2 regions of the Streptomyces sp. NPDC058812 genome follow, and region 2 is predicted to be linked to the other one. Evidence: riboswitches for the same ligand, from Rfam matches in the RefSeq annotation. Region 2 holds a riboswitch; the other holds the start of a gene.
The links. A riboswitch is a leader RNA that binds a small molecule or an ion and turns the genes downstream of it on or off. The one in region 2 is predicted to bind cobalamin.
Positions count from the first base shown of each region.

Region 1: linked by a shared signal. The riboswitch ahead of ACFW48_RS20670 (ribonucleoside-diphosphate reductase subunit alpha) and the one ahead of ACFW48_RS22170 (energy-coupling factor ABC transporter permease) in region 2 are both predicted to bind cobalamin.

Region 1 is NZ_JBHYOB010000009.1:207,714-212,335, forward strand. It holds gene ACFW48_RS20665 (ribonucleotide-diphosphate reductase subunit beta) at 1-619, opposite strand, end outside; gene ACFW48_RS20670 (ribonucleoside-diphosphate reductase subunit alpha) at 619-3,006, opposite strand; cobalamin riboswitch at 3,132-3,293, opposite strand; partial or broken gene ACFW48_RS20675 (GNAT family N-acetyltransferase) at 3,351-3,785, opposite strand; gene mctP (monocarboxylate uptake permease MctP) at 4,115-4,622, opposite strand, start outside.
Region 2 is NZ_JBHYOB010000010.1:142,808-147,429, reverse strand. It holds gene ACFW48_RS22180 (chloride channel protein) at 1-261, shown strand, start outside; gene ACFW48_RS22175 (potassium channel family protein) at 351-824, shown strand; cobalamin riboswitch at 929-1,114, shown strand; gene ACFW48_RS22170 (energy-coupling factor ABC transporter permease) at 1,144-1,839, shown strand; gene ACFW48_RS22165 (energy-coupling factor ABC transporter substrate-binding protein) at 1,836-2,174, shown strand; gene cbiQ (cobalt ECF transporter T component CbiQ) at 2,175-2,924, shown strand; gene ACFW48_RS22155 (ATP-binding cassette domain-containing protein) at 2,930-3,763, shown strand; gene ACFW48_RS22150 (MFS transporter) at 3,800-4,622, opposite strand, start outside.

The sequences.
Region 1 (4,622 bases), on a different contig from region 2:
CGGTGGCCAGGCCGTGCAGCAGGCCCCGGCTGCGGAACCAGTAGACGTAGGCGAAGGCGCCGTAGAAGAACAGGCCCTCGATGCACGCGGCGAAGCAGATGAGGTTGAGCAGGAAGCGGCGGCGGTCGGCCTTGGTCTCCAGGCGGTCGATCGACTCGACCGAGTCCATCCATTTGAAGCAGAACCCGGCCTTCTCGCGGATGGAGGGGATGTTCTCCACGGCCGCGAAGGCGGCGGCGCGGTCGTCCGGGTCGGGCAGGTAGGTGTCCAGCAGCGTCAGATAGAACTGGACGTGGACGGCCTCCTCGAAGAGCTGGCGGGACAGGTAGAGCCGCGCCTCGGGCGAGTTGATGTGCTTGTAGAGCGTCAGCACCAGGTTGTTCGCCACGATCGAGTCACCGGTGGCGAAGAAGGCCACCAGCCGGCCGATCAGGTGCTGCTCCATGGGGCTGAGCTTCGCGAGGTCGGCGACGTCCGAGTGGAGGTCGACCTCCTCCACGTGCCAGGTGTTCTTGATGGCGTCCCGGTAGCGCTCGTAGAAGTCCGGGTAGCGCATGGGGCGCAGGGTCAGCTCGAAGCCCGGGTCGAGCAGGTTCTTGGTGGTGGTCTCGGTGGTCATTACTGGCAGGCCTCGCAGGACTCGGGGTTTTCCAGGGAGCAGGCGACCGCTTCGGGATCCGGGGCGGCCTGCACGGGGACGGTGGCCCGGGCGGCGGCGCGGGCGATGCGGGTCGCCGGGCGGGAGCGCAGGTAGTACGTGGTCTTCAGGCCCTGCTTCCAGGCGTACGCGTACATCGAGGAGAGCTTCCCGATGGTCGGCGTCTCCAGGAACAGGTTCAGCGACTGGGCCTGGTCGAGGTACGGGGTGCGGGCGGCGGCCATGTCGATCAGGCCGCGCTGCGGGATCTCCCAGGCGGTGCGGTACAGCGCGCGGACGTCCTCGGGGATCCAGGTGAAGCCCTGCACCGAGCCGCCCGCCTCGCGCAGCGCCTCGCGGGTACGGGCGTCCCAGACGCCGAGCCGCTTGAGGTCGTTCACGAGGTACGAGTTGACCTGGAGGAACTCACCGGAGAGCGTCTCGCGCTTGAAGAGGTTGGACACCTGCGGCTCGATGCACTCGTAGACGCCCGCGATGGAGGCGATGGTGGCGGTCGGCGCGATGGCGAGGAGCAGGGAGTTGCGCAGGCCGGTCGTGGCCATGCGCTCGCGCAGCGCCGCCCAACGCGCCGGCCAGGCGGGCTCGACGCCGTAGTGGTCGGGGTGCAGCACGCCCCGGGCGGTACGGGTCTTCACCCAGGCAGGCAGCGGGCCGTTGCGCTCCGCCAGGTCGGCGGAGGTCTCGTACGCGGCGAGCATGATCCGCTCGGCGATGCGGGTGGAGAGGACCTTCGCCTCGGGCGAGTCGAAGGGCAGGCGCAGCTGGAAGAAGACGTCCTGGAGGCCCATCGCGCCGAGGCCGACCGGGCGCCAGCGGGCGTTGGAGCGGCCCGCCTGCCCGGTCGGGTAGAAGTTGATGTCGACGACCCGGTCGAGGAAGGTGACGGCGGTGCGGACGGTGGCGTCCAGGCGCTCCCAGTCGATGCCCCGGGAAGCCGGGTCCACGAAGGCGCCCAGGTTGACCGAGCCCAGGTTGCAGACCGCCGTCTCCCCGTCGTCCGTGACCTCCAGGATCTCCGTGCAGAGGTTGGAGGAGTGGACGACGTGGCCGGGCTCGGCGGTCTGGTTGGCGGTGCGGTTGGCGGTGTCCTTGAAGGTCATCCAGCCGTTGCCGGTCTGCGCGAGGGTGCGCATCATGCGGCCGTACAGCTCACGGGCGGGGAGGGTCTTGCGGGCCAGCCCCGCGGCCTCGGCCCTGCGGTACGCCGCGTCGAACTCCTCGCCCCACAGGTCGACCAGCTCGGGCACGTCGGCGGGCGAGAACAGCGACCACTGTCCGTCGGCGTCCACCCGGCGCATGAACTCGTCCGGCACCCAGTGGGCAAGGTTCAGGTTGTGCGTGCGGCGGGCGTCCTCACCGGTGTTGTCCCGCAGCTCCAGGAACTCCTCGATGTCCGCGTGCCAGGTCTCCAGGTAGACCGCCGCCGCGCCCTTGCGCCGGCCGCCCTGGTTCACGGCGGCGACCGAGGCGTCCAGCGTCTTCAGGAACGGGACGATGCCGTTGGAGTGCCCGTTGGTGCCGCGGATCAGCGAACCCCGGGCGCGGACGCGGGAGTAGGCGATGCCGATGCCGCCGGCGTGCTTGGAGAGGTTGGCGACCTGGTGGTAGCGGTCGTAGATGGAGTCCAGCTCGTCCTTGGGGGAGTCCAGGAGGTAGCAGGACGACATCTGGGCGTGCCGGGTGCCGGAGTTGAACAGGGTGGGGGAGGAGGGCAGGTAGTCGAGGCGGCTCATCAGCCCGTACAGCGCGGCCACCTCGTCGAGCGAGCGCGTGGTGTCGTCCTCGGCGAGTCCGGCGGCCACCCGCAGCATGAAGTACTGGGGCGTCTCGACGACCTTGCGGGTGATCGGGTGCCGGAGCAGGTAGCGGCTGTACACGGTACGCAGGCCGAAGTAGCCGAAGCGGTCGTCGGCGGCCGGGTCGACCAGCGCGTCCAGGCGGTCCGCGTGCAGCCGGACGAACTCGGCGGTGCGGTCGGCGATCAGGCCCTCGCGGTGTCCGGTGGCGACCGACCCGGTGAACGAGGTGACGCCCTGCGAGGCGGCCTCGGCACGGATGCCGATGGTCAGCAGTCGGGCGGCCAGCCTGGAGTAGACCGGGTCCTCCGAGATGAGCCCGGCCGCCGCCTCCGTGGCCAGCTCCCGCAGCTCGGACTCGTCCGCACGGGCGGACCGGCCGCGCAGTGCGGCGGCGGCGACCCGGCCCGGGTCGGCGTCGGGGAGGTCGGCGGTCAGCTCGGTCAGGGTCCGCAGCAACGCGGCGCCGGGGCCGTCGGGCTCCTCGGTCACCGGGGTCGCTGAAGTCGTCGCCGGGGTCGCTGAAACCGGGTCGGCTGGCGCGATGGTCACGTGGGGCACTCCCTCGCTCGGCACGGGGCCTGGGGGAGGAGGGCAGGGGCAGCTCACGAGCGCACGCGGCGTCGCGTCCACCGGCCCACTCCACGAGGCCCGGACGTCAGGCACCCGGACCGGGACGGTACGGGCGCACTGTCGGCAGGTCCTCGGACTGGACATGCGTGTGCACACGTGCGGAGACGCGCGGATACACACAAGTACACCGTTGCGGGACAGTTCCGGATTCGCACCGGATTCCCCTGCGGCGACAGCGAGCACGAGCATACATCTTGTGCCGGGTTCGGCGAGCACCCCCAGATGTTGTGTCGCGGAGGGGTCGTCGAGGGGTGGCGCTGGTGTCAGAGCGTCAGTTCGTAGGTGAGGAGCGTGATGTCGTCGAGCTCCGGCAGCGGGTTCCAGTCGCGGTCGGGCGTGCGGGTGAAGCCCATCCGTTCGTAGAGGCGGTGGGCGGTGCGCATGGCGCGCTGGGTGGACAGTACGACGCGCGCGCAGCCCTCGACGGCGCGGGACCGGTCGACGCAGGTCCGCACGAGGGCCTCGCCCACCCCGCGTCCGCGTGCCTCGCGGGCGACGGCGAGCATCCGTATCTCGGCCTCGCCGGGCCGGGCGATGTCGGCCATGGGGCCGCCGGACGGCACGAAGGTCACGCCGCCGAGCACCCGGCCGTCCGCCGCGGCGACCAGCACCTCGGCGGCCGCCGCACGCTTGGCGACGTTCATCAGCTCGCCGAGGTACGCGTCGCTCTCCCCGAAGTCGAGGAGGCCGTCGCGCAGCTAGGGGGTGTCGTTTGGATCCTGCCGGGGTCGCGGGGTCTGGCACGCACATCTGCGGCGTTGTCGTCGGTTGCCAGGGCTCCGCCCTGTCGCCCTCCTCCGCCTTGCAGCTGCACGCACCAGACCCCGCTCGGCTCCGCTGCAAGGCACCGTTGCCTGGAGTCGGCCTGATCCAAACGACACCCCCTGGGCCTGCGCGGCGATCTCACCAAGGGCGTCGTACTCGTCCGTCGCCGCCTGCCGGGTCACGAAGTCCATGCAGCCGAGTGTGCCCGACGGGTACGACAACGGGCCGCCGGATTCTCCGACGGCCCGCCGCGTTGTCGGGGTCAGTGCGAGGTGCCCGCCGTGGCCGGCGGCAGCTCCACCTCGACGCCGGGGTCGCCCGCGTCCGCCGTGTAGTCGGCGGGCTTGGTCTCGTCGACGCCGTCGGGGGCCTTGAGGGCCCTCATGACGAAGGTCAGGACCACGGTGACCAGGACGTTCAGCACGAAGGCGGTGAGGCCGATGTAGCCGATCTCGCCGATGCCCGGGATCTCCTTGGAGGAGCCGCCGAAGTGCTTCTGCGTCGGCGAGGCGACACCGTACGCGGCGACCGTGCCGTAGACCATGCCGACCGCCCAGCCGCCGAGCAGCGCCCAGCGGTGGAACCAGCGGGTGAACAGGCCGCCGACCAGGGCCGGGAAGGTCTGCAGGATCCAGATGCCGCCGAGCAGCTGGAAGTTGATCGCGACCGTCTTGTCCATGCCCAGGACGAAGACCAGCGCGCCCACCTTCACCATGAGGGACACCAGCTTGGAGACCTTGGTCTCCTGGGCCGGGGTGGCGTCCGGCTTG
Region 2 (4,622 bases):
ATGGCCTGCTCCGGCCTGCCCGGCTTCGGCGCGACCCCGGCCCTCGCCCTCGGCGTCTCCGCCGCGGCGGCCGCGGTGACCGGGCTGCCGCTGGCCAGCGCGGTGCTGGCGGTGCTGCTGGTGGGCGGGGACGCGTACGACCAGATGCCGCTGATCGTCACCGCGTCGGTGGTCGCCTTCGCCGTCACCCAACTGGTACGCCGATCAGAACCGGGAGCGGAAGCGGAACCGCCGGAAGCGGCGCCGGAGACGGCACGGTGACGGAGCGCCGGGCCACCACCACGGGGACGGGCGGCGCCCGACCGCGTGCCGCCTGGCGCACGGCCCGGCCCTGGCTCGCGCGGGCCGGCATCGCGGCGGGCACGGTCGCGGCCTACTTCCTCCTCCCCCTCGACCACCTGGGCCCGCGGCGTCCCGTACTGAGCTGGCTGCTGTTCGCCCTGGTGCTGACCTTCGTGGCCGCGATGCTGCTCCGCCAGATCCGTCATGTCCTCGTCGACCGCCCGGAGACCCGGCCCGGTGTGGTCATCCCCCTGCTGATCATCCTGTCCGTACACGTCTTCTCGGCCACGTACTACGCCCTCGCCAAGCAGCCGGGCGAGTTCACCGGCCTGCGCACCCGCGTCGACGCGCTGTACTTCACCGTGGTCACGCTCGCCACCGTCGGCTACGGGGACATCACACCGCGGGGCCAGGCCGCCCGGGTCGTGACCGTTCTGCAGATCGCCTACAGCTTCGTGTTCCTCACCGCCGCCGCGACCGCGCTGACCACACGGGCACGCGACATGGTGGTCCGGCGGACCGAACGGGACCGGCCCGGCTGACGGCGGACGAAGGCGCGGTGCCGGCGGCTGTTTCCGCAGCACCGAGGCCTGTTCGCCGGACCGGCCGGCCCGGAGGCCCGCTTGTCACCACCCCGGTGGGAGCACTACTGTCGCCACGCCTTGGTGAACGGGAAATCCGGTGTGATGCCGGTGCGGCCCTCGCCACTGTGAATCGGGAAGTCCGGCTCCGGCCCTCGCGGGCAGCCACTGGATCGTAGCGATCCGGGAAGGCGGAGCGCGGGCGGTGGTACCCGTAAGCCAGGAGACCGGCCAAGGCGCGTCGTCCATCCACGAGGTGCTGGAGAGGGTCTGCTGAGCCATGCACATAGCCGAGGGCTTTCTGCCACCGGCGCACGCGATCGCCTGGGGTGTCGCGTCCGCGCCGTTCGTCGTCCACGGAGTACGGTCACTCACCCGTGAGGTCAGGGAGCACCCGGAGAGCACCTTGCTCCTCGGCGCCTCCGGAGCCTTCACGTTCGTTCTGTCGGCCCTGAAACTGCCGTCCGTCACCGGCAGTTGCTCGCACCCGACCGGAACCGGTCTGGGTGCCATTCTCTTCCGTCCGCCGATCATGGCGGTGCTGGGCACCATCACCCTGCTCTTCCAGGCGCTGCTGCTGGCGCACGGCGGGCTGACCACGCTCGGCGCCAACGTCTTCTCGATGGCGATCGTGGGCCCCTGGGCCGGGTACGGCGTCTACCGGCTGCTGCGCCGCTACGACGTGCCGCTGATGGTCACGGTCTTCTTCGGGGCGTTCGTCGCCGACCTGTCGACCTACTGCGTCACCAGTGTGCAGCTGGCGCTGGCGTTCCCGGACCCGAGCAGCGGGTTCCTGGGCGCGCTCGGCAAGTTCGGGTCCATCTTCGCCGTCACGCAGATCCCGCTCGCGGTGAGCGAGGGCCTGCTCACGGTCATCGTGATGCGGCTGCTGGTGCAGTCCAGCAAGGGCGAACTCACCCGACTGGGCGTGCTGTTGACGGGGACCCGGACGGAGAGGCAGGCGGTGGCCCGATGAGCCGCAACGCGAAGATCAACGCCCTGCTGCTGCTCGCCGTGGCCGCGCTCGCGGTGCTACCGCTGGTGCTGGGGCTCGGCGACCACAAGGAGGAGCCGTTCGCCGGTGCCGACGCCGAGGCGGAGACGGCGATCACGGAGATCGAGCCGGATTACGAGCCGTGGTTCTCGCCGCTGTACGAGCCGCCGTCCGGGGAGATCGAGTCGGCGCTGTTCGCCGTGCAGGCCGCGATCGGCGCGGGTGTGCTGGCCTACTACTTCGGGCTGCGCCGGGGCCGGCGGCAGGGCGAGGAGCGGACGGCGGCGGCACTGCGGGACGCTCCCGAAGGGGACTGAGTGCTGCCGATCGACGCGGCGGCGCACAGCAGTCGCTGGCGCCGCCGCCATCCCGTGGACAAGGCCGTGCTCGGGCTGGGGCTGACCGTCCTCGCGATCTCGCTGCCGCCGTGGCCCGGCGCGGCGCTGGTGCTGGTGACGGCGCTCGCCGTGCTGCTCGGCCCGGCGGGTGTGCCCGGGCGCCGGCTGTGGCGGGCGTACCGCGTGCCGTTGGGCTTCTGCGTGACCGGGGCGCTGCCGCTCCTGGTGCAGGTCGGGGGCCCGGACGGGTTCCTGACAGCGGCGGACGGCGGCCCGGCGCGCGCCGGTGAGCTGCTGCTGCGCACCTCGGCGGCCTCCCTCGGGGTGCTGCTCTTCGCGTTCACCACGCCGATGTCCGACCTGCTGCCCCGCCTGGTGCGGGCCGGGGTGCCCGCGCCGGTGGTCGACGTGGCGCTGGTGACGTACCGCATGAGCTTCCTGCTGCTGGACTCCGTGCGCCGGGTGCGGGAGGCGCAGGCCGCGCGGCTGGGCCACACCACCCGGGCCGCCGCCTGGCGGTCGCTCGGCGGGCTCGGCGCCACGGCGTTCGTGCGGGCCTTCGACCGGGCGGCGCGGCTCCAGTCGGGTCTCGCCGGGCGCGGCTACGACGGCACCCTGCGCGTCCTGGTGCCCGAGGCCCGCGTCTCCGCGCCCTTCACGGCGGCGAGCGTCGCGCTGCTGGCGGCGCTGGTCGCCCTCACCCTCGTACTGGAAAGGCCGCTGTCGTGAGCGAGTTGACGGAGTCACCGGCACTGGTCGCCCTGCGGGGCGCGTCCTTCGCGTACGAGGAGGGCCCGGCCGTGCTCACCGGCCTGGATTTCGCGGTGCGCGAGGGGCGTGCGCTCGCGCTGCTGGGCCGCAACGGCAGCGGCAAGACCACGCTGATGCGGCTGCTCAGCGGCGGACTCAGGCCGCACGCGGGGACGTTGGCGGTCGACGGGGAGCCGGTGACGTACGACCGCAAGGGGCTGACCCGGCTGCGGACCACGGTGCAACTGGTGGTGCAGGACCCGGACGACCAGCTGTTCGCGGCGTCGGTGTCGCAGGACGTGTCCTTCGGGCCGCTGAACCTGGGCCTGTCCGACGCGGAGGTCCGCTCCCGGGTCGAGGAGTCGCTCGCCGCGCTGGACATCGCCGCACTCGCCGACCGGCCCACCCACCTGCTCTCCTACGGGCAGCGCAAGCGGACCGCGATCGCCGGGGCCGTCGCGATGCGACCCCGGGTGCTGATCCTCGACGAGCCGACCGCCGGGCTCGATCCGGACGGCCAGGAGCGGCTGCTCGCCACCCTGGACCGGCTCCGCGCGGGCGGCACCACCGTGGTGATGGCCACCCACGACGTGGACCTCGCCCTGCGCTGGTCCGACGACGCCGCCCTGCTCACCCCGGCCGGCGTGCACACCGGTCCGACGGCCCCGACGCTGGCCCGCGCCGAGCTGCTGCGGCAGGCCGGGCTGCGTCTGCCGTGGGGCGTCGCGGCGGCCCGGCTGCTGCGCGCGCAGGGCCTGTTGACGGACTCGGCGGCGGGCCCCCGTACTGCGGAGGAGCTGGCCGCCCTGACCGACTGACGGTGGGGGCCGGGGTGCCGGGCGGGCGGCTCGGACTCAGCGCGCCGAGTCGCTGTACTCCGCGCTCCGGGCCGCCTCGGCCGTCTTCTCCTCGGGCTGCTGCCGGGTACCGCGGCGGCCGGGGAGGACGGCGAGGACGATCAGGGTGCCGGCGGCCATGATGATCCCGCCGACGAGGCTGGTCGTGGCGACGCCGTGGGCGAAGGACTGGTTCACGGCGTCGGCCAGGGCCTGCGCCTGCTGGGGTCCGGCGGCGGGGTCCGTCGCGAGGCGCTCGGCGACGGCCAGCCCGCCGCCCACGGAGTCCTGGGCGGTGTCCAGCGCGGCGGCCGGGAGCCGGTTGCCCACCAGGTCGGCGAGTTCGTCCCGGTAGGCGGTGCCGAGCAGGGAGCCCAGCACGGCGATGCCGAGCGAGCCGCCGAGTTCCAGCGCGGTGTCGTTGGCGCCGCCGCCGACGCCCAGCTCGCTCTCCGGGAAGGAGCCCATGATGGTGTCGGTGGCCGGGGACACGCTCAGCCCGATCGCGAGGCCGAGCAGCAGCATCGGGGCCAGGAAGTCGGCGTACGTCGAGTCCTTCTCGATGAGGACCAGGAGGAAGACGCCGACGGTGCCGATCACCATGCCGGACCCCACCATCGCCTTCACGCCCAGCTTCGGGGTCAGCTTCCCGGTCGCCGCGGCGCCGACGAACACGGCCCCGGCCAGCGGCAGCAGGCGCACGCCGGTCTCCAGGGCCCCGTAGCCGAGCACGAACTGCAGGAACTGCGTGGCGTAGTAGATGGCGCCGTAGGTGCCGAAGAAGAAGAACAGCACCGCCAGCATCGAGCCGCTGAAGGGCCGCAGCAGGAACCTGCGCACG